Regions from separate parts of the Streptomyces sp. NPDC048696 genome, predicted to be linked through region 1. Evidence: riboswitches for the same ligand, from Rfam matches in the RefSeq annotation. Region 1 holds a riboswitch; the other holds the start of a gene.
What was found. A riboswitch is a leader RNA that binds a small molecule or an ion and turns the genes downstream of it on or off. The one in region 1 is predicted to bind glycine.
Positions count from the first base shown of each region.

Region 2: another riboswitch for glycine. It lies ahead of gcvP (aminomethyl-transferring glycine dehydrogenase); the one in region 1 lies ahead of gcvT (glycine cleavage system aminomethyltransferase GcvT).

Region 1 is NZ_JBICVJ010000007.1:195,205-210,981, reverse strand. Features, by position in the region: gene ACGFRG_RS17185 (thioesterase family protein) at 1-137, opposite strand, end outside; gene ACGFRG_RS17180 (trimeric intracellular cation channel family protein) at 265-924, opposite strand; gene ACGFRG_RS17175 (M1 family metallopeptidase) at 984-2,390, opposite strand; gene ACGFRG_RS17170 (ABC transporter ATP-binding protein) at 2,487-3,773, opposite strand; gene ACGFRG_RS17165 (ABC transporter ATP-binding protein) at 3,836-4,930, opposite strand; gene ACGFRG_RS17160 (ABC transporter permease) at 4,927-5,937, opposite strand; gene ACGFRG_RS17155 (ABC transporter substrate-binding protein) at 6,042-7,793, opposite strand; gene ACGFRG_RS17150 (ABC transporter permease) at 7,856-8,854, opposite strand; gene ACGFRG_RS17145 (enhanced serine sensitivity protein SseB C-terminal domain-containing protein) at 9,396-10,193, opposite strand; gene ACGFRG_RS17140 (enhanced serine sensitivity protein SseB) at 10,287-11,066, opposite strand; gene ACGFRG_RS17135 (AAA family ATPase) at 11,216-11,893, opposite strand; glycine riboswitch at 12,022-12,119, shown strand; gene gcvT (glycine cleavage system aminomethyltransferase GcvT) at 12,263-13,387, shown strand; gene gcvH (glycine cleavage system protein GcvH) at 13,457-13,831, shown strand; gene glyA (serine hydroxymethyltransferase) at 13,856-15,118, shown strand; gene ACGFRG_RS17115 (L-serine ammonia-lyase) at 15,270-15,777, shown strand, end outside.
Region 2 is NZ_JBICVJ010000035.1:723-16,499, reverse strand. Features, by position in the region: gene ACGFRG_RS36255 (glutamate--cysteine ligase) at 1-657, opposite strand, end outside; gene ACGFRG_RS36250 (hypothetical protein) at 1,146-1,730, shown strand; gene ACGFRG_RS36245 (DUF5999 family protein) at 2,063-2,269, shown strand; gene gcvP (aminomethyl-transferring glycine dehydrogenase) at 2,364-5,249, opposite strand; glycine riboswitch at 5,443-5,540, opposite strand; gene ACGFRG_RS36235 (PRC-barrel domain-containing protein) at 5,654-6,031, shown strand; gene ACGFRG_RS36230 (DNA polymerase IV) at 5,947-7,464, opposite strand; gene ACGFRG_RS36225 (MerR family transcriptional regulator) at 7,545-8,177, opposite strand; gene ACGFRG_RS36220 (bifunctional nuclease family protein) at 8,400-8,873, opposite strand; gene ACGFRG_RS36215 (MerR family transcriptional regulator) at 8,927-9,670, opposite strand; gene ACGFRG_RS36210 (FHA domain-containing protein) at 9,730-10,668, opposite strand; gene ACGFRG_RS36205 (DUF881 domain-containing protein) at 10,751-11,713, opposite strand; gene ACGFRG_RS36200 (small basic family protein) at 11,719-12,051, opposite strand; gene ACGFRG_RS36195 (DUF881 domain-containing protein) at 12,048-12,971, opposite strand; gene ACGFRG_RS36190 (sugar phosphate nucleotidyltransferase) at 13,068-15,563, opposite strand; gene ACGFRG_RS36185 (CDP-alcohol phosphatidyltransferase family protein) at 15,677-15,777, opposite strand, start outside.

The DNA.
Region 1 (15,777 bases):
AGGTAGCCGCCGTTGACGGCCTGGATGATCGTCCAGCCGGCGGAGAGGTGGGCGTCGTAGACGCCTTCTTCGTCTTCACGCGGGATGACTGCGGTGTCCCGGTCGAACTCGCTGTCCCCGATCGTTGCCTGTGCCATGCGGCGTACGGTACACGGTTACGTTACTGAGCGGTAGCTTTTCTTTCGAGGTCACCGCGAGGCCCATGCGGGGCCCGTCGCGAGGCCCATCCGGGGCCCGTCGCGAGGCCACCCGGAGCCCTCCGCCCTACCCCTCCTCCGCCGCCGCGCTCCTGCGGTTCCACGCCCTCGGCGCCCGCCAGTGGTAGCGCATCGCCGCGAGCCGCAGCGAGAACGCGGTGACGATGGCGACGCCGCTGGTCGCCGCGTTCAGGGCGTCGAAGCGGATGCACAGCGCCACGATCGTGGCGCCCACGATCGCCGGGACCGCGTACAGATCGCGGTCCCAGCGCAGCAGCGAGGGAACCTCGTTGGCCAGGATGTCGCGCAGGACGCCGCCGCCGACCGCCGTCGCGAGACCCAGCGTCGCGGACGAGGTGAGCCCGAGCCCGTAGTCGTACGCCTTGGTCGTACCCGTGACACAGAACAGGCCCAGGCCCGCCGCGTCGAAGACGTTGACCGCGTTCTGGGTGCGCTCGACCTCCGGGTGAAGGAAGAAGACCAGGGCGGCGGCGAACAGCGGGGTGAGGAAGTAGCCGAGATCGCTGAACGCGGCAGGCGGCACCGCGCCGATGATCAGGTCGCGGAACAGCCCTCCGCCCAGCGCGGTGACCTCGGCCAGTACCGCGATGCCGAACACGTCGAAGTTCTTGCGTACGGCGAGCAGCGCGCCGGAGATCGCGAAGACGAAGATCCCGACGAGGTCGAGGGCATGCTGGACGGAGGGGGTGAACAGTTCGTGGAGCACCCGATATTTTTACCCCGACACGTGTTCCCCGCTCGCACACATCGGGTGCTCCCGCTCTCCTACCAGGCCGGCTTGCCGGTCGTGTAGATCCACTTCTGGAACAGGTCGCCGAGCCGCTGCCCCGAGATCTTCTCGGCCAGCTTCACGAACTGGGCCGTGTTCGCGTTGCCGTACCGGTGCAGTGTGGTCCACGCGGGCAGCAGCTTGAAGAACGCGTCGTCGCCGATGCGCTCGCGCAGCACCTGGAGGGTCAGCGCGCCGCGCCGGTAGACGGCCGAGTCGAACATCGTGTCGCGCTGCGGGTCCGCGACCTCCCGCTGCCAGAACGCGTCCGTGGCCGGCACCCGGTTGTAGTAGGCGCGGGCCAGGTCATGGGCGGTCCCCCGCCCCTTGTGCTCCTCCCACAGCCACTGCGCGTAGCTCGCGAAGCCCTCGTTGAGCCAGATGTCCTTCCACTGGGCCACCGAGACGGAATCGCCGAACCACTGGTGGGCGAGCTCATGGACGATGGTCGTCTCGTTGCGCACCGCCGAGTACGCCGGCTTGGACTGGACCTCCAGGGAGAAGCCCGCCTGCGGCATGTCGTCGACGATCGCGCCGGTCTCCTCGAAGGGGTACGGGCCGAAGAGCTTGGACCAGTAATCGGTCGCCTCGGCCGTCACCGCGTACACATCGACCTTGTTCTGCCCCTTGAGCACCGGGTCGATGGCCACATAGATCGGCGTCCCGGCAGGTGTCCTGCCGGTCCGCACATCGAACTTGCCGATGGTCGCGGTCGCCAGATACGTCGCCATCGGCTTGCTCTCGCGCCAGTGGAAGTACGAGCGGCCGCCCTTGTCGTACGAGGAGACGAGCTTGCCGTTGGAGACGCCGGTCAGGCCCTTGGGCGCGTCGATACGGATGTCGTACGTGGCCTTGTCGGCGGGGTGGTCGCTGGAGGGGAACCAGGTGGAGGCGGCGTTGGGCTCGCAGGCGACGAACACACCGTCCTTGGTCTTCATCCAGCCGTAGTCGGAGCCGAAGACGATGGGGCCGTTGAGCGGCATCGGCACCCCGCCGTAGACGACGGTGACCTCGAACTCATGGCCCTTGCGCAGCTTATGACGGGGCGTGATGACGATCTCGTCGCCGTCGCGCGTGAAGTCGGCAGGTCTGCCGTCCACCCGTATCGCGTCCACGGTGAGCTTCTGCAGATCGAGGTCGAAGCTGGTCAGTGTCTGGGTGGCGCGGGCCGTGAGGGTCGTACGCCCGTCGAGCCGCCCGGAGTCGGGGTGGTAGCTGACGCCGAGGTCGTAGTGGAGGGCGTCGAAGCCGCCGTTGCCGAGGTTGGGGAAGTACGGGTCGCCGATGCCGGGGGCGCCGGGCGAGCCGCCACCCGGTGCGGCGGCGATGGTGAAGGCCGATGCCGCCGCGGTGGCGAGGGCGAGCAGTCTGGAGGTGCGACGGGCCGAACGGGAGAGTGCCATGAGTCTGCCCTTCGAACGCGTTTCCGTTGATACGGACACGCAGACTCTGCACTCTCCCGTTTCGACATGAACATGACTTTGCCGAACTGTCATGCCTTACTTGTCGGTTGACTCCTGAGCGGCGGAGTCCGGTCCGGTTTCGGCCACCGGCTCGGCGGTACCAGCCGCCTCCGACTCGGCGTCGGCAACGGCTTCCGTCTCGGCGTCGGCAACGGCTTCCGTCTCGGCGTCGGCGGCCGCTGCCGCCTCGGTCTCCGCCACCTCAGCGGGAGCCGCCTCGGCAGAAGCCGCGTCAGCGGGAGCCTCGTCCTTGGCCGTCGACACCAGCTGCGCCGAATCCCGCGCCGACGCCAGCACCGTCTCGCCCGGGGCCTGGTCCGGTGCGTTCTCCGGGTGGTGGCAGGCCACCTGGTGGCCGGTCTTCAGCGCGATCAGCGGCGGCTCCTGCGTCTTGCAGACCTCCGTCGCCTTCCAGCACCGGGTGTGGAAGCGGCAGCCGCTGGGCGGCGAGATCGGCGAGGGGACATCCCCCTTGAGCAGGATCCGCTCGCTCTTGAGGCCCTTGCGCTTGGGGTCCGGCACCGGCACGGCCGAGAGCAGCGCCTTGGTGTACGGGTGCATGGGCGCCGAGTACAGCGACTTGCGGTCGGCGAGCTCCACGATCTTGCCGAGGTACATCACCGCGATCCGGTCCGAGACGTGCCGGATCACCGACAGGTCGTGGGCGATGATCACGTACGTGAGGCCCAGCTCGCTCTGGAGGTCGTCCAGGAGGTTGACCACCTGCGCCTGGATCGACACGTCGAGCGCGGAGACCGGCTCGTCCGCCACGACCAGCTTCGGGTTGAGCGCGAGCGCGCGGGCGATGCCGATGCGCTGGCGCTGGCCGCCGGAGAACTCGTGCGGATAGCGGTTGTAGTGCTCGGGGTTGAGGCCCACCAGCTCCATCAGCCGCTGGACCTCCTTCTTCACCCCGCCCTCGGGCGTGACGCCCTGGAGCCGGAACGGGGTGGAGACGATCCCGCCGATGGTGTGGCGCGGGTTGAGCGAGCCGTACGGGTCCTGGAAGATCATCTGCATGTCGCGGCGGAGCGGACGCATCTGCCCGGCCGACATGTGCGTGATGTCGTTGCCCTGGAACTCGACCTTGCCGCCGGTCGGTTCGAGCAGCCGCGTCACCAGCCGGCCCATCGTCGACTTGCCGCAGCCGGACTCACCGACGACGCCCAGGGTCTCGCCCGGCAGCACGTCGAACGAGATGCCGTCGACCGCCTTGACCGCGCCGCTCTGCCGCCCGAACAGCCCCTTCTTGATGGGGAAGTGCTTGACGAGCCCTTCCACCTTGAGAAGCGGCTCGGGCGAGGCGGCCGACTGCGCCGGGATCGCCTTGTCGGTGACCTTGGTGCCCTCAGTGCCCTCAGTGCCCTCGGCGGGCTTGCTCTCGCTCACAGCTTCGGCGCAATCTCTTCGGTCCAGATACGGGTCCGCTCCTCCTGCGACATATGGCAGGCCGAGAAGTGCCCCTCGGTGTCGTCCCACTGCTTGAGCTCGGGACGCACGGTGCGCGTGACGTCGTCCTTGGGGATGTCCGCGTACGGGCAGCGCGGGTTGAAGGCGCAGCCGGACGGCACGTTGATCAGGGACGGCGGGGAGCCCTTGACCGGGATCAGCCGGTCCGTCTCCTCCCGGTCGATGCGCGGCATGGAGCCCAACAGGCCCCAGGTGTAGGGGTGCTGGGGCTCGTAGAAGACCTGTTCGGCGGGTCCCCGCTCGATGCACCGGCCGCCGTACATGACCAGGAGGTGGTCCGCCATCTCGGCGACGACGCCCAGGTCGTGCGTGATCATGATGACGGCGGAGCCGAACTCCTTCTGCAGATCCCGGATCAGGTCCAGGATCTGCGCCTGGACGGTGACGTCCAGGGCGGTGGTCGGCTCGTCCGCGATCAGGAGCTCGGGGTTGTTGACCAGCGCCATCGCGATCATCGCGCGCTGGCGCATACCGCCGGAGAACTCGTGCGGGTAGGAGTCCACGCGCTTGCCGGGCTCGGGGATGCCGACCCGGTCGAGCATCTCGATGGCGCGGGTGCGGGCGACCTTCTTGGTGACCTCGTTGTGGACCCGGTAGGCCTCCACGATCTGCGCGCCGACCGAGTAGTACGGGTGCATCGCGGAGAGCGGGTCCTGGAAGATCATCGCCATCTTCCGGCCGCGCAGCCGCCGCACGTGGTCGGCGTCGGCGCCGATCAGCTCCTCGCCGTCCAGCCAGACCTCGCCGGAGATCTTGGCGTTGGTGCTGCGGTGCAGCCCCATCACGCCGAGCGAGGTCACCGACTTGCCGGAGCCGGACTCGCCCACGATGCCGAGGGTCTGGCCGGGCTTGATGTCGAAGCTGACCCCGTCGACGGACTTGACCAGGCCGTCGTCGGTGTCGAAGTGGATGCGCAGGTCCCGTACGGACAGGAACGCGTCACCCGCGTCGGCGGGACGCTCGGCCACGGGCTCGCCCACGGCGGCGCCGGTCTTGTTCAGGTCGCTCACGAGAGCCTCACCCTGGGGTCGATCGCGGCGTACACCAGGTCCACCAGCAGATTGCAGAGAACGATGAAGAAGGCGGCGACCAGGGTCACTCCCATGACGACCGGGAGGTCGTTGTTCCGGACGCCGTCGACCGCGTAGAAGCCGAGGCCCTGGAAGGAGAAGACCTGCTCGGTGATGACGGCGCCGCCGATCAGCAGGCCGAAGTCCATGCCGAAGATGGTGACGATCGGGGTGAGCGCGGCGCGCAGGCCGTGCTTGCCGATGACGGTCCGCTCCCGCAGGCCCTTGGCGCGGGCGGTGCGGATGTAGTCCTCCCCCATGGTCTCCAGCATTCCGGCCCGGGTGAGCCGGGCGTAGAGCGCGGAGTAGAGGAAGGCGAGGCTGCACCAGGGGATCAGCAGGTTCCATGCCCAGTCGGCCGGATTGTCCGTGAACGGTACGTAGTTCACGCCGGACCAGATCGGCCATTGGACCGTGAACAGCCCCAGGAAGAGCATTCCGGTGAAGAAGATCGGGAGGGAGACGCCGGCCAGGGCGACGCCCATGAAGAACCGGTCCAGGAGTGATCCGCGCTTGAGGGCGGAGACCACACCCACGCCCACACCGGAGACCAGCCAGATGACGGCCGCACCGATGGCGAGCGAGAAGGTGACCGGGATACGCGCGGTCAGCTGCGGCCAGACCTCGACGTGGTTCTTGAACGAGTAGCCGAAGCAGGGGGCGTTGCAGACCGAGGCGTCGGGACCGAACTTGTAGGTCGCGCCGACGAAGATCTGCTTGATGAAGTGCCAGTACTGGGTGTAGAGCGGTTGATCGAACCCGAGGTTCTTCTTCACCGCTGCGATCGCACTGGCATTGGCGTCCTTGCCCACGTACTGGGCGGCCAGCTGGTCCATCGTCTGGCCGGCGAGCCGGGGCACCAGGAAGTAAATCGCGAAGGTGACCGCGCTGACGATCAGCAGCAGGAGCACCGCGCCGAAAACGCGTCGGATGATGTACGCAGCCACAGCTGTCCGGCAACCGGTGCCCGCCCGGCCGGGGGTCTCCCGACCCGGCGGGCACCGGTGCCTTCACCTGCCTTTCAAAAGAACTCGGGTGTTCAGCCGCTTACTTACTTGGAGGAACCCATCAGCAGGTAGTCGTACATACCGAGGTACGCCTGGGTGACGGTGACGTTGGTGGCCGACGTCGGGCGGAACAGCAGGTTCTTGCGGTAGATCAGCGGAACGGCGGAGGCGTTCTCGGCGACCATCTTGTCGATGTCGCCCCAGGCCTTCTCACGGGCGGTCTTGTCCGTGTTGGCGATGGCGTCGTTCAGCGCCTTGTTGATCGCCGGGTCGTTCAGCTCCTGGACGTTGTTGCCACCGGACGGCTTGATGGCCGCACCGTTGACGACCTGGTCCAGGAAGCCGAAGCCGGTCGGCCAGTCGGCACCCCACGCGGTCATGATCATGCCGAGCTTGTGGTCGTGCACGTACTGCGGGTTGCCGGCGAAGTTCTGGAAGTACTTGCCCGCGGGGAAGGACTTGATGTCCATGTTGATGCCGATCTTCTTCAGCGACGCCTGAACAGCGGTCGCCATCGACATCTCGGACGGGCGGTCCGAGCGAGCGGTCAGGCTGGTCGTGAAGCCGTTCGGCTGACCGCACTGCTTGAGCTCGTCCTTGGCCTTGGCCTCGTCGCCCTTGTCACCGGGGGTCTCGTACAGGTTGAACTTGCTGTACCCGTTGACGGTCGGCGGCAGCAGCGTGGTGGCGACGTCACCCTTGGGCGCGCCACCGGCCGCGGCCTGGATCGACGCCTTGTCGATGCCCCACTGGACGGCCTTGCGGCAGTGGATGTTGTCGAACGGCGCGACGTTCACGTTCAGACCGATGTACGAGGTCGCGCCGGCGTACGAACCGTCCGTCTGCGACTTGTACTTGGCGCTCTGGAGCACCTTCGGCTGGGTCTGCGGGGAGACACCGGTACCGGCCGCGTCGACCGTCAGGTTGTCGGCGAGCAGGTCGTTGTCGACCGTGACCGCGTTGACCTTGAACCGGATGTTGATCTTGTCCGGCAGGGCCGGGCGGATCGGGTCGGTCTTCGGGTCCCACTGCGGGTTGCGGACGAGGGTCGCGCTCTTGCCCTCCTCGTACGACTCGAACTTGTACGGGCCGGAGGAGACGATGTGCTGGACGTACGCCGCGCCCTTGTCCTTCGACTGCGGCACGGGGGCCGTCTGCGAGAAGGTCGCGAGGTAGTCGAAGTCCGCGAAGGCGTCCTTCAGCTTGAAGACGATGGTGGTGTCGTCCGGGGTCTCGATCGACGCGATGCCGTTCGGGTTCTTGTCCTTGTACGGACCCTGGTACTTGTCGCCACCCTCCAGGTGGGACTTGAAGTAGGTCGGGCCGTTGGACAGCGCCTCGGGGGCGAAGTTCGAGCGCTCGACGGCGTACTTGACGTCCTTCGAGGTGATCGGCGTGCCGTCCTCGAACTTCAGACCCTTCTTCAGGGTGTACGTCCAGGTCTTCGCGTCGGGGCTGGCCTTGCCGAGCGACTCCGCGAGGTCCGGGACCACGGTCAGGCCGTCCTTGCCGGCGGCCGGCTTGAACGAGGTGAGGGTGCGGCCGTACAGCCGGGAGAAGTTCTGCACCCAGCCGTAGTACGTGTTGCCCGGGTCCAGGGAGTCCGGCACGTCCGACATCGCGTAGGTGGCCGTGCCCCCCTTCTTGTCGGACTTGTTGACGATGGAGCTCAGGGCGGCGTCGGTGACGCTCTTCTTCCCGTCGCCCTTGTCGCTCTTGGAGTCGTTGCACGCGGACAGACCAAGGGTCAGCGCCACGGCAGTGGCGATCACAAGGGTCGCTTTTCTTGACTTCACCGGAGGAATGCCCCCTCTATGGATGGTTGCGGCGGACATGAGCATGTGACTGTGCCGCGTGCTTACTTGCTGCGCGGGTCGAGGGCGTCTCGCAGCCCGTCGCCCAGCAGGTTGAACGCCAGGACCGTGATGAAGATCGCCAGGCCCGGCACGATCATGTACTGCGGGTCCGCCTCGTAGAGGTCGGTCGCGGTGGAGAGCATTCCGCCCCAGCTGGCCTGCGGCGGCGAGATGCCGACGCCGAGGAAGCTGAGTCCGGCCTCGAACAGGATGTTCGTGGGGATCAGGAGCGTGGCGTAGACCAGGATCGGGGCGATCAGGTTCGGCAGCAGCTCCCGGATCAGGATGAACGGACCGCGGGCGCCGAGGCTCCTGGCGGCCTCGACGAACTCGCGTTCACGCAGGCTGAGCGTCTGGGCCCGGACGATACGTCCCATGTACGGCCAGCTGAAGAAGCCGATCACGAAGATCAGCACGCTGATCCTCAGTGGCAGCCCGCTCATTCCGAACGCCCCGTCCTGCAGGGACGCGGAGATGGAGATGGCGAAGAGCAGGAGCGGGAACGCCAGGAAGACGTCCATCGCGCGGCTGATCAGGGAGTCCGCCCAGCCGCCGTAGAAGCCTGCCGTGACACCCATGATCACGCCGATGACGACCGAGAGCAGCGTGGCGCCGCCCGCGACGAGCAGCGACACCCAGGATCCCTCGATGATCCGAGAGAGGATGTCGCGTCCGTACTGCGGGTCGACACCCAGCGGGTGCTCCCAACTCATGCCGCCCCAGGCGCCCTTGGGCGCCAGGAGGGCCGGGTCGATCAGCTCCTGGTGGAACTCGTTCGGGTCGAGCCCGAACGCCCACTGGATGGGCTTGGAGAGAACGGCCAGCAGGATGAGCAGGACGACGACCACCCCACCCGCGACGGCCAGTTTGTCGCGCTTGAAGCGCGTCCAGGCGATCTGTCCGAGTGAACGGCCTTCGATCTGGCTCTGCTTGGCCCCCGTGAGTACTGCCTCCGGCGGCACCTCGGCAGCCGATCCGGTGGTCTCTAGCGGTGCGGTCACAGTGCCTCTGACCCCTCCCGGCCGGCGGTGGCCGGCCCGTACCAGCCGCTGTGGCGGCTTGTTCCATCAGGTGGTGCGGTGATGCTGCGACGGGCCAACCGGCCCTCTGTTAGCCGGGAGTCTTCAACGCGTTTGCGATCACCCGCCAGACCTGGCGGGGAATGGTTGCCTAAACGTGATGCGGTCAAACGGTTTCCGTTATCCGAACGCCGTGATCGTCTGAGCGGACCAGTCGGTCACTAAGCGACCAGAACGGTCATGTCACCCAACTCCCTTGAAGACGAGCGTAATTGAGTGCAATGCCGGAGCAAGGGGGGCCATCGCCTCGGATAGAAAGGCGGATGAGGGAATTGTCCGGCGCTTTTGAAGGAGGCGCGGGGACGCGAGAAATGAAGAGGGGTGGTGCGGGAGAGAGAGGAGTGACATCCGCGGGCGCGTGGGGCGGTTACCGCCAGTAGGCGCGAGGGCGGGTGCGTCGGTGGACGCGCGAGACGGACGCGTGCGTACGCGAGGTGGGTACGTCAGCAGGCGGGCGCGTACGTCAGTAGGCGCGCGGGGCGGCCGGCGGGTAGCCGTATCCGCCGGTGGGAGCCGCCGGGGCGGCGTGCGCCTCGCGGTCGTAGAACGGGCGCGAGTGGGCGCGCAGCCACATCCCGACCGGGTCGTACTCGTCCGACATCGCGACCGTGGAGACCGGCAGCCCGTCCGGCACGGCGGCCACGGACTGCTGCATCATGGCGCGCACCGCGTCCACGGACTGCCGCCCGGTGTCGTAGAGATCGAGACCGATGGCCAGATAGGGCGCACCGATCGCGGGCTGCACCCAGGCCCGCCGCAGCGAGCGCACGGCCGGGGTGTGGTGCGCGTTCTGCGCGAGCAGGGCGTAGAACTGCGGGATGTCCACGACCGGTTCGGACATGCGCAGCGGGCCCGCGGGCATCCGGTCGAGCCCGGTGGCGATCCGGCGCAGATCCGGCCAGGGGATGCCGACGCCGCCGCCGGGGGCGTGCGGATTCAGCCAGATCCCGTACCGGTCGGGGTAGAGAGCGCGCGCGATGTCGCGGCCGGTGACCACCTCGTGCTCCCGGTTCCAGCCGCTGGCGGCGAGCTCCTGGGCGGAGGTCACACAGGGCGCGTACGCGATCCCGTCGACCTCCATGTTCCCGTACTGGGCGTCGGGGGCGCCGGCCCGGCCGTGCCAGAGCAGCATCCAGAGCCGGCCGGCGGACGGGTCGGCGAGGGCGTGCAGCAGCGCCTCGTACGCGTCGTAGCGTCCGGGGGCCACCTGGCGCAGCATGTGCTCGACCTGCCCGGCCGCCGCGGTGCCTGACGCACTCACCCTGGGTCCCGCCCCTCTTCGGTCCCCCGCGCCGCCGGTACACAGGCGTGCCGCCGTGGGGGTCTACGGATTATGAAACCAGCTTATGCGGGACTACTGGGCCGTGGCCCGGGTGTAGAAGGGGCGCACCCGGTCCCGCATCCAGTCGCCGACCGGGTCCTGGGCCACGTCGAGCAGGACCAGGTTCACCGGCCAGCCCACCGGGACCCGGCCCAGCGCCCGGCCCAGCGCCTCCATGGGGGCGCCTCGGCCCGCCCCGTCCCAGGTGGAGAACTCGACGCCGATGAACAGGACCGGCTCGTCGCCCTCGATGGAGGCGAGCGCGCGGCGGGCGGTGCGCACCACCCCGGTCGCCTCGAACTCACCGGCGGCGGCGGCCAGGAAGTCGACCGGCTCCTCCTGCCAGTCCGGCTCGAAGAGCCGCACCCGGCCGCCGGTGGCGGGGCCGTCCAGCGCGGTGCGCCCGGTGCGGCACAGCTCGGCGACGGCGGGCGGCGGCAGGGGCACCCCGACCGCGCCCTCCGGGTTCACCGCGATGCCCAGCTGCGGGGGCAGCCCGCGGGCGAACTCCACGGCGGGCGCGATCGCGAACGACATATGGGGACCGACGCACTGGAGGAACTGCTGCTCGGAGCTGTAGACCGGGACATAGGCGGCGCCGTCGATCTCCATCGTGGGGAGGTCGAGGTCGCGGCTGTCCTGGCTGCCGCCGTTGGGGAGCGGGACCCAGACCGGGTTGCGCCCCAGGACCTCTATCAGCCTCGGGCCCGCCGCGGGGTTGCCCAGGGCCGCCGCCAGGGCCTCCTCCAGCTCGTTGCCCGGCCAGCCGCCACCACCGTGGGGGTGCGGGACCGCGTGCCGCGGGAAATCCATGTGCCGTTGTCCTTCGTCTGCGAGCCGTCTGTGGCTGGTCGCGCCCCCGAGCTCTCAAGGAGCAGGGGGGACCCCCAACGCGGCAGAGCCGCAAATGTCACAGCCCCGCGCCCCTCAAGATGGGGGTACGGGTCCCCCGTATGGAAACCTTAGCGTTGGCCGGGGCTCGCCCCGAAAGCGATCCGGGTCACCGTCTGCGCCGCCTGCCGGTCGAGCAGCACCGCCGACGCCACCCCGCGCGGCAGGCGCCCCGCCGCCACCTCGTCTATCAGGCGCGGCACCGCCCTGCGGTGGCGGGCGAAGGCGTACGCGGAGACCTTGCGGCCACGGGAGCGCTGGCCCTCAAGGGCGAGCTCCGGCGGGACGTCGAGCAGCACCAGATGGAGCGCGCGGCCGCCGCGCGCCGCGCCCCGGGCCAGCGACCACCGCACCCACGCGTGCGTGCCGCAGTCGTGGACGACCAGGCTCGCGCCCGTGCGCAGCGCCCAGTGCGTCCGCAGGAAGTGGGCGACCCGTACGACCGGGCGGTACAGCACGTACGGCACCGGGCCCATCCGGGCCTCCCAGGCCCGGCGGGTGTCCTGGGAGTCGATGCCGAGGCCCGCGGCGGCCCGGCGCAGCAGTGTCGTCTTGCCGCTGCCGGGCAGCCCGGAGACCACCACCACGTCCCCGGCCGCGAACGACAGCGTGTGCGGGGTCCGCCCGCCGCGCCCGCGCAGATCCGAGACCACCGGCATCCGCGCGGGCACGGCCGAGCGCTCCGCCGAGCGCTGCGCCGAGCACTGGGCCGCGTACCCCTGCGCCGCCGCCTGCCTGTGCACCTTCATCGAGCCTCCCCCCGCGGGGTCGTACGGACCCTGCCCACGCAGTGTAAAGAACCGGTAATGCGACGCAGGCGATTTGCCGGTCGGGGGATGCGTGCAATGATGTGCGCGCCAACTGCATACCGGCCGCTTGAATCCGCGCGGGAGAGTCCCCAGATGTGTTGCGCTGGGGCGCCGAAGGAGCAAGTCCCTCCCTTGAATCTCTCAGGCCCCGTACCGCGTGGATGAGGCAGATCTGAAAAGCGGGCCGCACGTCCACGGACGGGGCGGTCCCACCCAAGGTGCAAGCCGGGTCTCCCGGCGAACCTCTCAGGTTCCGATGACAGATGGGGAGGATCGTCCTCGCCGTCATGCCCTGGGAGCCACACCCTCATGAGCAACCCCCGTCTCACCGCCCTCGACACGCTGCACCGTTCGCTGGGCGCGACCATGACCGACTTCGCGGGCTGGGACATGCCGCTGCGGTACGGCAGCGAGCGCGACGAGCACACCGCCGTACGCACCAAGGCCGGTCTCTTCGACCTCTCCCACATGGGCGAGATCACCGTCACCGGCCCCGAGGCCGTCAAGGCCCTGGACTACGCGCTGGTCGGCAACATGGGCACCATCGGCGTCGGCCGCGCCCGCTACACGATGATCTGCCAGGAGGACGGCGGCATCGTGGACGACCTGATCGTCTACCGCCTCGGCGAGCACGAGTACATGGTCGTGGCCAACGCGGGCAACGCCCAGGTCGTCCTGGACGCGGTCACCGAGCGCGCGGCCGGGTTCGACGCCGAGGTGCGCGACGACCGCGACAACTACGCGCTGATCGCCGTGCAGGGCCCCGAGTCCCCCGGCATCCTGAAGGCCGTCACCGACGCCGACCTGGACGGTCTGAAGTACTACGCGGGCCTGCCCGGCACCGTCGCCGGTGTCCCGGCGCTGATCGCCCGTACGGGGTACACCGGTGAGGACGGCTTCGAGCTCTTCGTGGCCCCGGCCGACGCCGAGAAGCTGTGGCAGGCGCTGACCGAGGCGGGCAAGGACGCGGGCCTGGTGCCGTGCGGCCTGTCCTGCCGCGACACGCTGCGCCTTGAGGCGGGCATGCCGCTGTACGGGCACGAGCTGACCACCTCGCTGACCCCGTTCGACGCGGGGCTCGGCCGGGTCGTGAAGTTCGAGAAGGAGGGCGACTTCGTGGGGCGCGCGGCCCTGGAGGCGGCCGCCGAGCGCGCCGCCGCCAAGGCGCCGCGCAAGCTGGTCGGCCTGGTCGCCGAGGGCCGCCGGGTGCCGCGCGCCGGGTTCTCCGTTGTTGCCGTGGGCGGAGCCGACGTCCAGGTGATCGGCGAGGTCACCTCCGGCGCCCCCTCGCCCACGCTGGGCAAGCCGATCGCCATGGCGTACGTGGACGCCGCGCACGCCGAACCGGGCACCTCCGGTGTCGGCGTCGACATTCGCGGTACGCATGAGCCGTACGAGGTCGTGGCGCTGCCGTTCTACAAGCGCCAGAAGTGACCCCTCGCACACGCCCCGCACGACTTCCTTGTTCACCACCACTCCCCCTCGTACAGGAGAATTCAGGTCATGAGCAACCCCCAGCAGCTGCGCTACAGCAAGGAGCACGAGTGGCTGTCGGGCGCCGAGGACGGCGTCTCGACGGTCGGCATCACGGAGCACGCGGCCAACGCGCTCGGTGACGTGGTGTTCGTCCAGCTCCCGGAGGTCGGTGACACGGTGACCGCGGGCGAGACCTGCGGCGAGCTGGAGTCGACCAAGTCGGTCAGCGACCTGTACTCCCCCGTGACGGGCGAGGTCGTCGCGGCCAACCAGGACGTCGTGGACGACCCCTCGCTGGTCAACTCGGCCCCGTTCGAGGGCGGTTGGCTGTTCAAGGTGCGCGTCGCGGAGGAGCCGGGCGACCTGCTCTCCGCCGACGAGTACACCGACTTCGCCAGCTGACCCACCACCTCCAGGGATCTTCCGATGTCGCTTCTGAACACTCCCCTTCATGAGCTGGACCCGGACGTCGCCGCCGCCGTCGACGCCGAGCTCCACCGTCAGCAGTCCACCCTCGAAATGATCGCCTCGGAGAACTTCGCTCCGGTCGCGGTCATGGAGGCCCAGGGCACGGTCCTCACCAACAAGTACGCCGAGGGCTACCCCGGACGCCGCTACTACGGTGGCTGCGAGCACGTGGACGTGACCGAGCAGATCGCTATCGACCGGGTCAAGGACCTGTTCGGCGCGGAGTACGCCAACGTCCAGCCGCACTCCGGCGCCTCCGCCAACCAGGCCGCCCTGTTCGCGATCGCCCAGCCCGGCGACACGATCCTCGGCCTGGACCTGGCGCACGGCGGCCACCTCACCCACGGCATGCGGCTGAACTTCTCCGGCAAGCAGTTCAACGTGGTCCCGTACCACGTGGACGAGGCCGGTCTGGTCGACATGGCCGAGGTCGAGCGCCTGGCCAAGGAGCACCGCCCCAAGGTGATCATCGCGGGCTGGTCCGCGTACCCGCGCCAGCTGGACTTCGCCGAGTTCCGCCGCATCGCGGACGAGGTCGAGGCCCTGCTGTGGGTCGACATGGCGCACTTCGCCGGTCTGGTCGCCGCCGGGCTGCACCCCAACCCGGTGCCGTTCGCGGACGTGGTCACCTCCACCACGCACAAGACCCTCGGCGGCCCGCGCGGCGGCATCATCCTGGCCCGGAACAAGGACTTCGCGAAGAAGCTGAACTCCGCGGTCTTCCCCGGCTTCCAGGGCGGCCCGCTGGAGCACGTGATCGCGGCCAAGGCGGTGTCCTTCAAGGTCGCGGCCTCGGAGGAGTTCAAGGAGCGCCAGCAGCGCACCCTGGACGGCGCCCGCATCCTGGCCGAGCGCCTGGTCCAGGACGACGTCACCGCGCACGGTGTCTCGGTCCTGTCCGGCGGCACGGACGTGCACCTGGTCCTGGTGGACCTGCGCAACTCCGAGCTCGACGGCCAGCAGGCCGAGGACCGCCTCCACGAGGTCGGCATCACGGTCAACCGGAACGCCATCCCGAACGACCCGCGGCCCCCGATGGTCACCTCGGGCCTGCGGATCGGCACCCCGGCCCTGGCCACCCGCGGTTTCGGCGCGGACGACTTCCGTGAGGTCGCCGACATCATCGCCGAGACCCTGAAGCCGGACTTCGACAAGGACGCTCTCGCAGCCCGGGTCTCCGCCCTGGCCGCGAAGCACCCGCTGTACCCCGGCCTGAAGTAGTTTCGTACCCTTTTATTCGTACGAACCTTCGGGGCACCGCGCACACTGGACAGTGAGTGCGGTGCCCCGAACCCTTGCACCGCCCGTTCCACCTGCTCGCTCTGCACCGCCCCGGCAGACAACGGCGTCTACCTCATCAAGGAGTCCTCCCGTGGCCATCTCGGTCTTCGACCTGTTCTCGATCGGCATCGGCCCGTCCAGCTCCCACACGGTCGGCCCGATGCGCGCCGCCCGGATGTTCGCGCGCCGCCTGAAGAACGAGGGCCTGCTGGCCCACACCGCCTCGATACGGGCCGAGCTGTACGGCTCGCTCGGCGCCACCGGCCACGGCCACGGCACCCCCAAGGCGGTCCTGCTGGGCCTGGAGGGCAACTCGCCGCGCACGGTCGACGTGGAGAGCGCCGACGAGCAGGTCGAGCGGATCAAGGCGGACGGGCGGATCAACCTGCTCGGCGCCCACGAGATCCCCTTCGACTTCGACGAGGACCTGATCCTGCACCGCCGCAAGGCGCTGCCGTACCACGCCAACGGGATGACGGTCTTCGCGTACGACAGCGAGGGCGCGCTGGTCCTGGAGAAGACGTACTACTCGGTGGGCGGCGGCTTCGTCGTCGACGAGGACGCCGTGGCGGGCGAGAACCCGATCATGCCCGACGACA
Region 2 (15,777 bases), on a different contig from region 1:
ACCCACCGCGATCTGCACGGCCGCGACGGCCTGCGCCGCGTTCCACACGGCCGCGAACCGGGCCGGGGTGACCTGGAGGTGCAGTTGCACAGAGGTGCAGGCCGCCTCCGGGGTGATCGAGGTGGAGGTGCAGACAAGGCGTTCGACGCCCTCGATGTCGAGGGTGAAATCCTCGCCGCGGGCCGCCACTATCTGATCGTTGAGCAGCACGTAGCGGTCCACGTCGGAAAGGTTGGCGGAGACCAGGTCCCGCTGCGTGATCGTCGGGAGAATGCCGATCATCACGATCCCGGCGCCGACCTCGCCCGCTTTGCGCTCGGCGTACCCGAGGCCGGTGCGCAGCTCCTCGGAGAGCTGATCGAAAACACGGCCGCCGAGCCGGTGCGGGGCGATATTGACTTCAAGATTGAACATGCCGAGTTCGGTCTGGAAATCCTTGCTTGCTATGCGTTCGAGAACTTCGGCGTTCATCATCCGGGGCATGCCGTCCGGGCCCGCGAGATTCAGTTCGATCTCCAGGCCCATCAGATTCCGCGGACGGTCGAACCTCCGTTCCGCCAGGAGCCGCCCCAGCCCCTCAAGGCACTGCTGGAGCTTCTGCCGGTACGCGTGCCGATCGGACAGGTCGAACTCGCCCGCCACGACCTTCTCACCCATCGAAGCGTCCCTCCTCGAATGGGCAGCCGGCGCGGCCGGCCGCGTGCGTCACGGTCGATAATGCCCAGGCTGGCTGATCCATAACGCCCCATCACAGGGGGCCGGTTGGTAAGCTGGTACGAACCGGCCTCGGGCACATGCATTTGGCAAGCGCAATGTGCGGTTACCACGGACTCGGTAATGGTGAAAAACACGGACGGGTTTCGGCCGACCGCCGCAGTTGCACTTTTCCAGGCCAGCGGCGTTTCCCCTTCGGGAATCGGGAGGAAAGCCGCATCGGCGGGACCGGATACCGACTTGCCGGTAATACGGACGACTGCTAGACGAAACACGCCCTGAACACGTGTCGTATAAACTCCGCAAACGAGGCAGAGAGTTGGCGCCCCGGCCACTGTCCCCCCGGCCCCCCTCTGACCCCGTACACCGCAGACAGCGCCGTCCGCACTGCCCACGCTCCACCGTGTCTCCGAAGTGAGAGGCGACCCACCATGCCGCTGCATGTCCCCCCGGCTCCCGCGCCCGCCCTGCGCAGCGTCCTCGCGGCACTCGGTTCCCCCACCGCCGTCCGCGCGGCCCGCACCCCGGCCCTGCGCTCCACGCAGGGACCGCTCACCCCCGAACTCCCGCTCCCCGTCCACGTACTGGACCGCATCACGCCGAGCGCCCGCGCCCCGCGCAGCCGCCTGGCCGGCTGGCGCTTCCTGATCAGCGACGCGGACCGCGCGGTCGCCGCGGCGGACACCATGCTCACCCCGGACGGCTGGGCCTTCTCGCACTTCTTCGAGGGCCCCTACATCGCCTCCACCCAGCACGCGCTGCGACAGGCGGAAGCGCTGCCCCGGGACTTCGAGCCCAGGCTGCTGTCCGTGCCGGAGCTGTACATGCTGACGCTGTGGCTGCGCCGCGACATCGGCTCGGACCCCGCCGGCGCCCCGGACCCGGCCGATCTGCTGGTGCCGCTCGCCCCCGCGCCGCCCGGCATCTGCGCCAACCGCCCGCGCCGCGTGTCGGAGCTGCTGCCGGTCATGACCCTGCGCCTCACACCCGCGCCCCTGCTGAGCCAGCCCGCCTGACCGGCCCGGCCGTCACACCCGCGATTCCGCAGCGCCCCGGAGCCCGTTGGTTCGGCCCGGGGCGCTGTAGTGTGCGCCCGCGCGTCCTCCGTACGGGCTAGCCCGTCCCGGCCACGCCGAACCACCCGAAGGGACAGGGCAGTTGAGTTGAACCGGCCGCACGAGTGATGCGTCAATATGCAGTAGGAAGTGGTGCCGCGAAATCCCTGCGGATTGACGCCCGTAGGGCAACACTGGGAGCGGACCGACCGACTTACCAACGGGGGGCGGCCATGAACACCGCATCGAGCCGCAGGACACTCAACTCTACGACGCAGCGAAAGAACCCATCCATGTGCCAGCACCAGCCAGCCTGCCCGACAGCCGACTCCGCCGACCGGGAGGCCGCGCAGCTCGTGGCGCACCACCCGGAACAGGGCTGGAGCCTGCTGTGCAACGGCGTCCTGATCTTCGAGGACACCGGTGAGCTGCTGCCGGACGGGCGGATCATCGCCCCGCACCGGGCGCTGACCGCGGGACAGGTGGCCAAGGCCGCGTAGCTCGGCGGCGCGGGCACAGCGCGACAAAAAGGGGCCGGCCCGGGGAAGATCCCCGCACCGGCCCCGACGTATGTCAGCCGTAGACGGCCCTACGTCAGTTGTCGTACTCGTCCAGCGGCGGGCAGGAGCAGACCAGGTTGCGGTCGCCGAAGGCGCCGTCGATGCGGCGCACCGGCGGCCAGTACTTGTCGGCGGCCGAGACACCGGCCGGGAAGACGGCCTCCTCGCGGGTGTACGCGTGGTTCCACTCGCCGCCGAGCGCGGCCGCCGTGTGCGGGGCGTTGGCCAGCGGGTTGTCGTCGGCCGGCCACTCGCCGGAGGCGACCTTCTCGATCTCGGCGCGGATCGCGATCATCGTCTCGCAGAACCGGTCGAGCTCGATCAGGTCCTCGGACTCGGTCGGCTCGATCATCAGCGTGCCGGCCACCGGGAACGACATCGTCGGCGCGTGGAAGCCGTAGTCGATCAGACGCTTGGCGATGTCGTCGACGCTGACACCGGTCGCCTTCGACAGCGGCCGCAGGTCCACGATGCACTCGTGCGCCACCAGGCCGTTGGGACCGGTGTAGAGCACCGGGTAGTGCGGCTCCAGGCGCTTGGCGATGTAGTTGGCCGCCAGCACCGCGACCTGGGTGGCGCGCTTGAGGCCCTCGCCGCCCATCAGCCGGACATACGCCCAGGAGATCGGCAGGATGCCGGCCGAGCCCCACGGGGCGGCCGAGATCGGGCCGACGCCCGTCTCGGGACCGGCCGTCGGCTGGAGCGGGTGGTTGGGCAGGTACGGCGCGAGGTGCGCGCGCACACCGACCGGACCGACGCCGGGGCCGCCGCCGCCGTGCGGGATGCAGAACGTCTTGTGCAGGTTCAGGTGCGAGACGTCGCCGCCGAACTTGCCCGGCTTGGCCAGGCCCACCAGCGCGTTGAGGTTGGCGCCGTCGACGTAGACCTGGCCGCCCGCGTCGTGCACCTCGCCGCAGATGTCGGCGACGTGCTCCTCGAACACCCCGTGCGTGGACGGGTAGGTGATCATCAGCACCGACAGCTCGTCGCGGTACTGCTCGATCTTGGCGCGCAGGTCGGCGATGTCGACCTCGCCGTCGTCGGCGGTCTTCACCACGACGACCTTCATGCCGGCCATCACGGCGCTGGCGGCGTTGGTGCCGTGCGCGGAGGACGGGATGAGGCAGACCGTGCGCTGCTCGTCGCCGTTGGCGCGGTGGTAGGCGCGGACCGCGAGCAGACCCGCGAGCTCGCCCTGCGAACCGGCGTTGGGCTGGATGGACACCGCGTCGTACCCGGTGACCTCGGCCAGACGCTCCTCCAGCTCGTGGATGAGCGTGAGGTAGCCACCGGCCTGCTCGACCGGCGCGAACGGGTGGATCTGCCCGAACTCGGGCCAGGTGACCGGCTCCATCTCGGTGGTCGCGTTCAGCTTCATGGTGCAGGAGCCGAGCGGGATCATGCCGCGGTCCAGCGCGTAGTCGCGGTCGGCGAGCTTGCGCAGGTAGCGCAGCATCGCGGTCTCGGAGCGGTGCTGGTGGAAGACCGGGTGGGTCAGGAAGTCGTCGGTGCGCAGCAGCGCACCCGGCAGCGTGTCGGCGGCCGCGGCGTCCAGCGCCTCGATGTCGCCCTCGGCGCCGAACGCGGCCCAGACGGCGGCGAGACGGTCGCGGTCGGTGGTCTCGTCACAGGCGATCGAGACGGTGTCGGCGTCGACCAGGTGCAGGTTGACCCCGCCCTCGCGGGCGGCGGCGACGGCCTCGGCGGCCTTGCCGGGCACCCGCACGGTCAGCGTGTCGAAGTACGAGCCGTGCACGACCTCCACACCGGCGGCGCGCAGGCCCTCGGCGAGGATCACCGCGTAGCGGTGGGTGCGCCGCGCGATCTGCCGCAGGCCGTCGGGGCCGTGGTAGACCGCGTACATCCCGGCCATGACGGCGAGCAGGACCTGCGCCGTACAGATGTTGCTGGTGGCCTTCTCACGGCGGATGTGCTGCTCACGGGTCTGCAGGGCCAGGCGGTACGCCTTGTTGCCGTCCGCGTCGACGGAGACGCCGACCAGGCGGCCGGGCAGGCTGCGGGCGAACTTCTCCTGGACCGCCATGTAGCCGGCGTGCGGGCCGCCGAAGCCCATCGGGACGCCGAAGCGCTGGGTGGTGCCGACCGCGATGTCCGCGCCGAGCTCGCCGGGCGAGGTCAGCAGGGTCAGCGCCAGCAGGTCGGCGGCGACGGTGACGATCGCGCCCAGCTCGTGCGCCTCGTCGATGACGGGCTTGAGGTCGCGGACCTCGCCGGAGGCGCCCGGGTACTGGAGCAGCACGCCGAAGACACCGCGCTCGGCGATCTCCGCCGGGATGCCGTGGCTCAGGTCGGCGACGACGACCTCGACGCCGGTCGGCTCGGCGCGCGTCTCTATGACGGCGACGGTCTGCGGCAGCGTGTCCGCGTCGACCAGGAAGACGCCGCCCTTGACCTTGCCGACCCGGCGCGACAGCGCCAGCGCCTCGGCGGCGGCGGTGCCCTCGTCGAGCAGCGAGGCGCCCGAGGTCGGCAGCCCGGTGAGGTCGGCGACCACGGTCTGGAAGTTGAGCAGCGCCTCCAGGCGGCCCTGCGAGATCTCCGGCTGGTACGGCGTGTACGCGGTGTACCAGGCCGGGTTCTCCATGACGTTGCGCAGGATCACCGGCGGCGTGAACGTGCCGTAGTAGCCCAGGCCGATCATCGGGGCCAGGACCTGGTTGCGGTCGGCGAGGGTGCGCAGCTCGGCCAGGACCTCGGCCTCGGTGCGGGCACCGGGCAGACCCAGCGCCTCGGCGCTCTTGATCACGTCCGGCACCGCGGCGGCGGTGAGCTCGTCGAGCGAGCCGTAGCCGACCTGCGCGAGCATCTTCGCCTGGGCCTCTGCGTCGGGCCCGATGTGACGCTGCTCGAAGGGGATGCCACGCTCAAGCTCGGTGAGCGGCATGCGGTTGGCGGTCATTACGGAGGCCTCCTGGTCAGCACGACCTGCGAGGGGCACCACGGCGCGGGTGCCCGGACGGCCTCCCCCTCTGTCATCTCAACCTGAGAGCTTCACCGGGGCGCGTGGGAGCGACCCGGCTTTCACCGTCGGTGAGGGTGGGATGCGCGCAGGCCTGTGCCCGTACGTCCCCCGCCCTGCTTTCCAGAGTGACCTCGTCCGCGCGGTACGTGAGCCTGAGAGATTCCGGGGAGGATTTGCTCCTTCGGCGCCTTCGGAGATCGTTCCGAAGGACTCTCCCGCACGGGATCAGCAGCCACCGCCAGCCTACCAGCGAGTCCCGGCCTCGATCCTTCGAGTGGCCGACGTCCGCGATGTGCACTTTCGTAGTGGTTAACGAGCAGTTGCGACCAGTTGGAGGGACCGTGCAGACCGATATCGATCCCCGCAGCCTGATCGGCCGCAAGGCGTTCGACCGCAATGGCACCAAGATCGGCACCGTGGACGAGGTCTACCTCGACGACGCCACCGGGGTGCCCGAGTGGGCAGCCGTGCGCACCGGCCTCTTCAGCCGGGACGCGTTCGTCCCGCTGGAGCCCAGCAGCCTCGTCGACGAGGCCCTCCACATCCCCTACGACCGCGCGCTGATCAAGGAAGCCCCGGACTTCGGCGTCGGCCGCCATCTCTCCCCCGAACAGGAGCTGCAGCTCTACCACCACTACGGTCTGGACATCGCCGCCCCCGATCCGCCCGCGGGCCCCGACCGCGACTTCGGGAGGCTCGCCGGCGACGACGACGCCTGACCGACCCCGTCCTCTCCGTCCTCTCCCTCCTCCGACATCTCTGCCCCCTCCGATCCCTCTGGCCCCTCCGCCGCCGTTTCGGGCTCCGCCACCAGCGGCAGCGGGTCGGAGGGCTCAAGCGCGGGGTCGTCCACCATGAACGTCCGTACGCGCCCGGGCGCCGTCGAGGAGGGCGTCTCGAACCGGACGGTCACCCGCCCCACCCCGCTCCCCTGCACCCACCCGGGCCCGAACTCGGCGTGCCGCACATCGTGCCCGGCGGCCCAGCGGCGCTCGGCCGGGTCCTCGGGCTCCGCCGCCTCCGTGACAGCCGCATCCGCCTCGTCCACCACGGCGGGCTCCTCCTGCCCCGACCGCTCACCGGCGGCCTGCGCGAACAGGTCCTCCTGCGTGTAGTCCGCGAGGCCGCTCACACCCACCCCCAGAAGCCGCACACCGCCCGTGGTGTCCACGGAATCGAGCAGACGGCCCGCTGCCTCACGGACCACCGCCGGGTCGTCCGTGGGGCCTCTGAGCGTCTCGGAGCGGGTCAGGGTCGAGAAGTCGTACCGTCTGACCTTGAGCACGATCGTGCGGCCCGAGTGCCCCGACGCCCGCAGGCGCTGCACACACCGGTCGGCGAGCCGGCCCACTTCGTTCATCACCCGCACCCGGTCGTGCAGATCCACGTCGAAGGTGTCCTCGACCGAAACCGATTTGGTGTCCCGCTCGGCCACCACCGGCCGGTCGTCGAGGCCCAGCGCCATCCGATGCAGCGACGCCCCGTGCGCCTTGCCAAGCAGCCGCACCAGCTCGTCCTCGCCCGCCTCGGCCAGATCCGCGACCGTGGTCATCCCGGCCCGGCGCAGATGCTCGCCCGTGGCGGGCCCGACGCCCGGCAGCGTCCTGACCGGCATCGGCGCCAGGAGCTCCCGCTCGGTGCCCGGTTCTATGAGCACCAGACCGTCCGGCTTCGCCTCCTCCGAGGCGATCTTCGCCAGCATCTTGGACCCGGCGAGCCCCACCGATCCCGTCAGGCCCGTCACCGCCCTGATGTCCGCGCGCAGCCGCTCACCGGCCTCCCGCGCCGAGGAGGCGTCCCACGCCACTCCCCCGGCCTCCAGGTCCACGAAGGCCTCGTCCAGGCTCAGCGGCTCCACCAGCGGCGACAGACGGCCCAGAAGCTCCATCACCTGCTCGCTGATCGACCGGTAGAAGCCGAAGCGCGGCACCAGATAGGCACCGTTCGGACACAGCCGTCTGGCCTGGGCCATCGGCATCGCCGACCGCGCGCCGAACCGCCGCGCCTCGTACGACGCGGTGGCCACCACACCGCGCGGGCCGAGGCCGCCGACGATCACCGGTTTTCCACGCAGGCTGGGCTTCGACGCCTGCTCTGCGGCGGCGAAGAAGGCATCCATGTCCAGATGCAGAATGGTCGGCGCGGCTCTCACATCACCGATGCTGCCTCACACCACTGACAATCGGCCTCCGGCAGCCCCGGACACGGTCAAGCGCCGGCTCCCGTGCCTGGTCAGACCGCCCGGTTACGGCGCCGGGCCAGCTCGTCGGCGGGGTTGTGCCCGACCAGCGTCTCCCCGGTGTCGACGCGCTCGCCGTGCAACTGCGACAGCGCCGCCTCGACGTCCCGCCACACCACGCCGACCGCGATACCGAAGACGCCCTGGCCGCCCTGGAGCAGATCCACGACCTCGTCGGGCGAGGAGCACTCGTACACGGTGGCTCCGTCGCTCATCAGCGTCATCCGCTCCAGATCGCGAAAACCGCGCTCCCGAAGGTGCTGGACGGCGGTGCGGATGTTCTGGAGTGCGACACCGGTGTCGAGGAAGCGCTTGACGATCTTGAGGACGACGACGTCCTTGAAGCTGTAGAGCCGCTGGGTGCCCGATCCGTACGCCGGACGCACGCTGGGCTCGACCAGGCCGGTACGGGCCCAGTAGTCGAGCTGCCGATAGGTGATCCCCGCCGCCGCGCACGCGGTCGGCCCCCGGTAGCCGACGGTCTCGGTGCCGGTGTCGGCCACGCTGTCGTCCACGGGGTATCCGCTGCTCGGGCCCGGCCGAGAGCTCGGGGGAGGGTACGGCCCGCTCTCCCCCGGACTGCGTCCGGGAGCCTCCCCTGCCGTACTGTCGCCGCTGCTTCTCACGCCGACCCTCCGTCCTAGAACTGCCCTCACGACGGTAGGCAGTCACTCGGGGTGCGTCAACGATCGCCACACTCGGCACGCCGAGTGATAATCACCCTGAGAGTGGTTTCGCGTACCCCTCTTCGGGGAAAGGCTACTTGAATGCGCCGGAGCCGCCCGGTGCGCGAAGCCATCGGCGCGTACGGCTCATTGGCCGCCGACAGCCCGTCGGCCTCGTACGACTCACTGGCTGTTGGTGCCGAAGTCCTCGGGCGAGATCTGGTCGAGGAACTCGCGGAACTTCTCCACCTCGTCCTCCTGCTCGTCCGGGATGGCGATCCCCGCGTCGTCGAGCACCCCGTCACTGCCGTAGATCGGCGTTCCGGTGCGCAGGGCCAGCGCTATGGCGTCGGACGGACGCGCGCTCACCTCGACGCCACTGGCGAAGACCAGCTCCGCGTAGAAGACACCTTCGCGCAGGTCCGTGATGCGGACCTCGGTCAGCTCCTGGCCCACGGCCTCCAGCACGTCCTTGAAAAGGTCGTGCGTCAGCGGCCGCGCCGGAGCCATCCCCTGCTGGGCGAAGGCGATCGCGGTCGCCTCCCCTGGACCGATCCAGATGGGGAGGTACCGATCGCCTCCCACTTCACGCAGGAGCACGATCGGTTGGTTGGAGGGCATTTCCACCCGGACACCCACGACGTCGAGCTCGTTCACACAGCAACCCTAGGACGTGCCCGGCAGGTTTGGGTAGTCGGGCACCCCCGAGGTCAGTGCAGCCGGACCCCGAGAGCGGTCTGGACCAGGGCCGCGTGCAGTCGTACGGACAGCGCCGCCAGCTCCTTGACGGTCGCCTCCGCATGGGCCCTGGTCTGCGGGTTGCGGTGCCGCCGCAAGGGTGCGACCACCTGTTCGACCAGTCCGGCCTCGCGGTCGGCGGCCGCCTTCATGGCGCGAAGATGACGCGGTTCAAGACCGAATCGGCCGAGATCCGCCACAAGGCGGGCCACATTCACCGACTCCGCGTCGTAGCCGCCCTCGGGACCGGCCGAGATCAGCCCGTACGACTCCCAGTCGGCCAGCTCCGCCTCGGTGATCTCGGCGGCCACCAGCAGCTCCGCACGGCCCACCCGGGCCGCCGTGGGGCGGTCCGGATCCGGGTCCACCACACCCTCCAGGAGCTCGCGGGAGGCGGCGGGAGCGGGCAGCGCGGGCTGCTCGCCCCGGCTCAGCGCCTCCAGGTGCTCCCGGATGACCTTCAGCGGAAGATAGTGGTCCCGCTGCATCCGCAGCACCTGGGCAAGCCGCTCGACGTCCTCGGGGCTGAACTTGCGATACCCCGACGGCGTGCGCCGGGGCTCGACGAGACCTTCGGACTCCAGAAACCGGATCTTGGAGATGGTGACTTCGGGAAATTCCTCGCGCAGCTGATTCAGGACGGTACCGATGCTCATCAGCCGGTCGCCCGAGGTGGCGGTGCCGTGACCGGCACCGCCCGTCGGTGTATGCAGCATGGGCCTTCCCTGGATGGGCTTCCCCCCTGGGGTTCCCCCGGACGGACTCCGGGGGAAGGTCAGACCGCGCGCTGGCTCGCGTAGAACACCAGGCGGTACTTGCCGATCTGCACCTCGTCGCCGTTGGACAGGGTGATCGAGTCGATCCGCTCCCGGTTCACATACGTGCCGTTGAGGCTGCCGACGTCGGAGACGGTGAAACGGCCGTCCGCGCCCCGGCGGAACTCCACATGGCGCCGTGAGACGGTCACGTCGTCCAGGAAGATGTCGCTCTGCGGATGCCGGCCCGCCGTGGTCAGCTCGCCGTCCAACAGGAAGCGGCTGCCCGAGTTGGGCCCGCGGCGCACCACGAGCAGAGCGGAGCCCATCGGCAGCGCGTCCACCGCGGCCTGCGCCTCCGGCGACAGCGACGGCAGCTGCGTCTGACCCGTCACCTCGGAGTCGTACGCCTCAAGTCCGGAGATCGAGATGGTCGACGTGGTCTCCGCGGCCCGCTCCGGAACCGCGCCAGGCCGCAGCGGAGCGCCGCAGTTGGAACAGAATCGGCTCGCCGCGGCATTGCTGTGCCCGCACCTCGTACACACCGGCATGGACGGATCCTCCTGACCCGGCTGGACCGCGTGGGAGCTGGTCGCATACGGGTCGGGAGCAAACCCTCCACCCGTACTCGATGGATCCCCGAAACCTATGCGGCCGGGACCGGCAGGGTCAACAGAAGACGCGCCCGGACCGCCCGGAATGTCGCCGCCGTGCGCGCCGACCTCGTCACGGAACAGCGGACGCCCGCCGTCCTGCTCATCAGGGCCTCCAGGGCTTTGAGCACGGTGCCTGGCGGCGCTGCCGCCGTCCCGGCGTGCGCTCTTGCCGAACAACTTCGCAAACAACTTCACGGGCGATTCCCCTTGACCGAAACAGACCCGCCCGTGGGGCAGGACGAACCCAGAATCAACACACCGGCCGACCCGGACATCCTCACAACGTCCGTATCCGCCAAACAGTTTCCACCACGCACCACGAGTTGGGTGCGCCGACCCCCCGCAAGCTCATGCCCTTGTACGACAGCTGGCATGCGGCCCCGCGTCACCGCGACGTCGACCGAGCGTAATCAGGGCGCTTCGCCGGTCGCAAGGCGTCCACAATGATCTTCTCCGAACGGACCACAGTGGCCGTGGCCTGCTCCTTCTCCAGAGTCTGCACCACACCACCAGGGATGTTGAGCGCGGGTTCAAGATCCTGTGGCTTCCCGATCACCTTGAAACGGTACGGCGCGGTCACCTTCACACCGTCGACCTGGATGCCGCCGTCGGCGTCCGAGAAGTACGTGTTGGCGACGACTCGTACGTCGTTGATCTGGATCGCCTCCGCGCCCGCGGCCCGCAGCTCCTGGATCGTGTCGAGCAGTTTGTCCGCCTCGACCGCCTTCTTCGGGTCGCTGATGGTCAGCGTGATGCCGGGACCCTGCGCCGCGACCGTACCGGCCAGGATGCCGAGCTGACGCTCCTTCTCCAAGGTCTGCTTGCGCGCCTCGGCCGCCTGGTTGGAACTCGTCTCCAGCTCCGTGCGTTGACCCTCCAGACGAGTCTTCTCGTCCTCAAGGCGTTTCGTACGGGAGTCGAGCTCGTCGAGGATCCGCACCAGGTCCTCCTGGCGGGCTCCGCGCAGCGCGCTGTTGTCGCTGTTGGAGCGGACCTGGATGGCCAGGCCCAGACCGAGCACGAACAGGAGCAGAGCGACGATCAGTTGGGCCCGGGTCACCCGGGGCGGCCAGAGCCCGGCGGCCAGCCGCTGGCGGCCGGTCAACTGCGGCGCGCCCTCGGCGGCGGGGCCGGGCGCGGGCTCGGCCGCGGTGGGCGCGGCCGGTTCGGGCTCGGGAGCCCGGTCCGGCTCGGGAGCACGGTCCGGTCCCGGCGTCCGGTCCGATCCCGGCGTCCGGCCGGAATCAGAAGTGCGGCCGGGTTCAGGAGCGCCCCCGGCACCGGGGGTGCGCCCGGGCTCGGGTGTATGCCCGGCTGCGCCCTTCTCGGGCGTGTCGTCGCTGCTCATCGGCCTCACGCCCGGAAGACATGCCGGCGGATGGCCGCGGCGTTGGAGAAGATGCGGATGCCGAGCACGACGACCACGCCGGTCGACAGCTGCGCGCCCACGCCCAACTTGTCACCGAGGAACACGATCAGCGCCGCCACGACGACGTTCGACAGGAAGGACACCACGAAGACCTTGTCGACGAAGATGCCGTCGAGCATGGCCCGCAGACCACCGAAGACCGCGTCGAGCGCGGCGACGACGGCGATGGGCAGATACGGCTCGACCACCGCGGGCACCTCGGGCCGGACCAAAAGTCCGACCACGACTCCCACGACGAGGCCAAGTACGGCGATCACGATGTGCCTTTCCTTGTGGCGGCCGCGCCTGGGCCGGCGCCCGTGGTCTGCGGCTGTGCGGTACGTACGATCAGGCTCGGCGCGGCCGGCAGGCGCACCTCGCCCTGGTCCGAAATGCTGGAACGGATGCCGTAGTTCTCCTGGAGCACATGGAGATACTGACCGTCGGCACTGTCCTGGAAGGCGGTGCTGAGCTTCTTCCCGTCGCCCACGGCGAGCACCGTGTACGGCGGCACCAGCGGCCGGTTGTCGACCAGTATGGCGTCGCCCGCGGCCCGGATCGCCGAAAGTGCGGTCAGCCGCTGCCCGTTGATGGCGACGGCCTCGGCGCCGGACTGCCACAGCCCGTTGACGACCCGCTGCATGTCCCGGTCGCGCACCCGGCCGGTGTCCGCGAAGCTGCTGTTCTCGCGCGGCCCGCCACCACCGCCCGTCTCGGTGTTCTTGGCGTCGTCGACGACCAGCTTCACGCCCGGGCCCTGCACCTCGGTGGCGCCCGAGAGCAGCGCGACCAGTTCGGCCTGGTCACCGCCGTGCTTCTCCAGGGCTTTGCGCTGGCGCTCGCCGACCTGGTCGCGCAGGGTGTTCACCTGCTTCTGCAGGTCGTCCGCCGCCTTGGTCTCGGCCTCCACCCGGCCGATCAGCTCCTGGCGCTCCTTGGCGACCACGGGTGCCGTTATCCGCGCCTGCGCGGCGCCGATCGTGACCACGACGGCGGCGAGCACCAGACCCGCGGCCAGGCCGAGCTTCGCACGCAGCGGCCGGGGCATGCCCTCGTCACCCTCGGCCTTGCGCCGGGCGGTCGCCTCCGCGTACCCCTCGTCCAGCGCATGGTCCATCACATTGGTCAGCAGCGACATGGACGCGTCGGGGCGAGGGCGTGGAGCGGGGGTGCTCCGAACGGGGGGCTGCTGCGACATGCCGCACATCGTCGCACGTCGGCGCCCCGGCCGCCGAATGGCCCCACCGGTGCGCCGGGCGGCGTCCCACGACCCCGCCCGGCGTCAGCTACTGCCTCAGTGACCTGCGCTGTCGACGATCGCCGACCACTCGTCGAGCAGCGCCTGTGCGGAGGCGTCGTCGGGCCCCTCGGCCCACAGATGAGTGACCGCCTCGGCCGGGTCGGGCAGCACCATCACCCAGCGGCCGTCGGCCTCGACGACCCGTACGCCGTCGGTCGTGTCCACGGACCGGTCCCCGGCCGCCTCCACCACCCGCCGCATGACCATGCCCTTGACCGCCCACGGGGTCGCCAGATCGCGCCGCAGCACATGGGCCCGCGGAATCCGCGAGTCGATCTGGCTGAGCGTCAGCTGTGTCCGCGCGACCAGCCCGATGAGGCGCACGAACGCGGCGGCCCCGTCGAAGACGCTGCTGAACTCGGGAATGATGAACCCGCCGCGCCCGTCGCCGCCGAAGATCGTCGACTCCTCGCGTCCGACCCGGGTCAGATCGTCGGGCGAGGTCGTCGTCCACTCCACCTGCGTACCGTGGTACGCCGCGACCTGCTCGGCGATACGGGTCGTGGTCACCGGCAGCGCCACCCGCCCACTGCGCCGCTCGGCCGCCACCAGGTCCAGCATCACCAGGAGCGCCCGATCGTCCTCCACGATCCGCCCGCGCTCGTCGACCAGCGACAGCTTCTCCCCCACCGGGTCGAACCGCACCCCGAACGCGGCCCGCGCCGACGCCACGATCTCACCGAGCCGCACCAGACCGGCCCGCCGGCCGTCGGCCGTCTCGGTCGGCCGCGACTCGTCGAGCCCGGGGTTGATGGTCAGCGAATCCACCTGGAGCCGCCCGAGCAGACTGGGCAGCACAAGCCCCGCGCTTCCGTTGGACGCGTCGACGACGACCTTCAGCCCGGCCTCGGTCACCCCGGTCGTGTCGACCTTGCGCAGCAAGGACCCGGTATACGAGTCGAAGACGCTGGAGGGGAACTGCAGATCACCGATCTCGCCCGGGAACGCCCGCCGGTACTCCTGACGCGCGTACACCCGGTCCAGCTTGCGCTGACCGGCCTGTGAGAGATCCGCGCCCCGCTCGTCGAAGAACATGATGTCCACGGAGTCCGGCACACCCGGCGACGTCCGCAGCATGATCCCGCCGGCACTGCCCCGCGCGGTCTGCTGTCTGGCCACCGGCAGCGGTACGTTCTCCAGATCCCGTACGTCGATCGCGCTGGCCTGCAGCGCCGAGATCACCGCCCGCTTCAGCGCCCGCGCGCCACGCGAGTGGTCGCGGGCGGTGGTGACGGTCGCCCCCTTCTTCAGGGTCGTGGCGTACGCACCGGCCAGCCGCACCGCGACCTCCGGGGTGATCTCCACATTGAGGATGCCGGAGACACCGCGCGCCCCGAACAGATGGGCCTGGCCGCGCGACTCCCAGATCACCGAGGTGTTGACGAACGCGCCCGCCTCGATGGTCTTGAACGGATAGACGCGAACGTTGCCCTGGACAATGGATTCCTCACCGACCAGGCACTCGTCCCCGATGACGGCGCCGTCCTCGATCCGGGCCGCCCGCATGATGTCGGTGTTCTTGCCGATCACGCAGCCACGCAGATTGCTGTGCTGCCCGATGTAGACGTTGTCGTGGACGACCGCTTTGTGGAGGAACGCCCCGGACTTCACGACGACGTTCGATCCGATGACCGTGTGCTCACGGATCTCCACGTCGGCCTCGACCTTCGCGTAGTCACCGATGTAGAGCGGGCCCCGGAGCACCGCGTCGGGATGCACCTCGGCGCCCTCGGCGACCCAGACGCCGGGAGAGATCTCGAACCCGTCGAGGTCGACGTGGACCTTGCCCTCCAGCACGTCCGCCTGCGCCTTGACGTAACTCTCGTGCGTGCCGACGTCCTCCCAGTAGCCCTCGGCGACATAGCCGTAGATCGGCTTGCCTTCCTTCATCAGCTGCGGGAAGACGTCACCGGACCAGTCGACGGGAACATCGGCTTCGACGTAGTCGAATACCTCGGGCTCCATCACATAGATGCCGGTGTTCACCGTGTCCGAGAAGACCTGCCCCCAGGTCGGCTTCTCCAGGAACCGCTCGACCTTTCCCTCTTCGTCGACGATGGTGATGCCGAATTCCAGCGGGTTGGGCACGCGGGTCAGGCACACCGTGACCAGCGCGCCCTTCTCCTTGTGGAAGCTGATGAGGTCCGACAGGTCGAAGTCGGTGAGGGCGTCGCCCGAGATCACCAGAAAGGCATCGTCCTTGAGGGCTTCCTCGGCGTTCTTCACGCTGCCGGCGGTGCCGAGGGGCTTCTCCTCATTGGCATAGGTGAGCTCCATCCCGAGCTCTTCACCGTCGCCGAAATAGTTCTTGACGAGCGAGGCGAGAAACTGCACGGTTACGACGGTCTCATTGAGCCCATGCCGCTTGAGCAGCCTCAGCACATGCTCCATGATCGGCCGGTTGGCCACCGGCAGGAGCGGCTTGGGCATGCTAGAGGTCATGGGGCGAAGGCGGGTACCTTCACCACCGGCCATCACGACGGCCTTCATGTCGGAAGCGTCCTCCTTGACGAGACGACGGTCTAGCCGACTGCACCCGTCCGGGTGGGCCCCCTGGCATCATGCGCGGTTCCGTCGACTCTGACGGAACCGCTTCGACGAGCTCAATCGGCCGCTGGGTCCGCCTTGACGAGGCGACGGACCTGAACCACGTAGAGGATTCCTGCCCACCAATAGAGCGTTGTACCCCATCCGGCGAACGCCC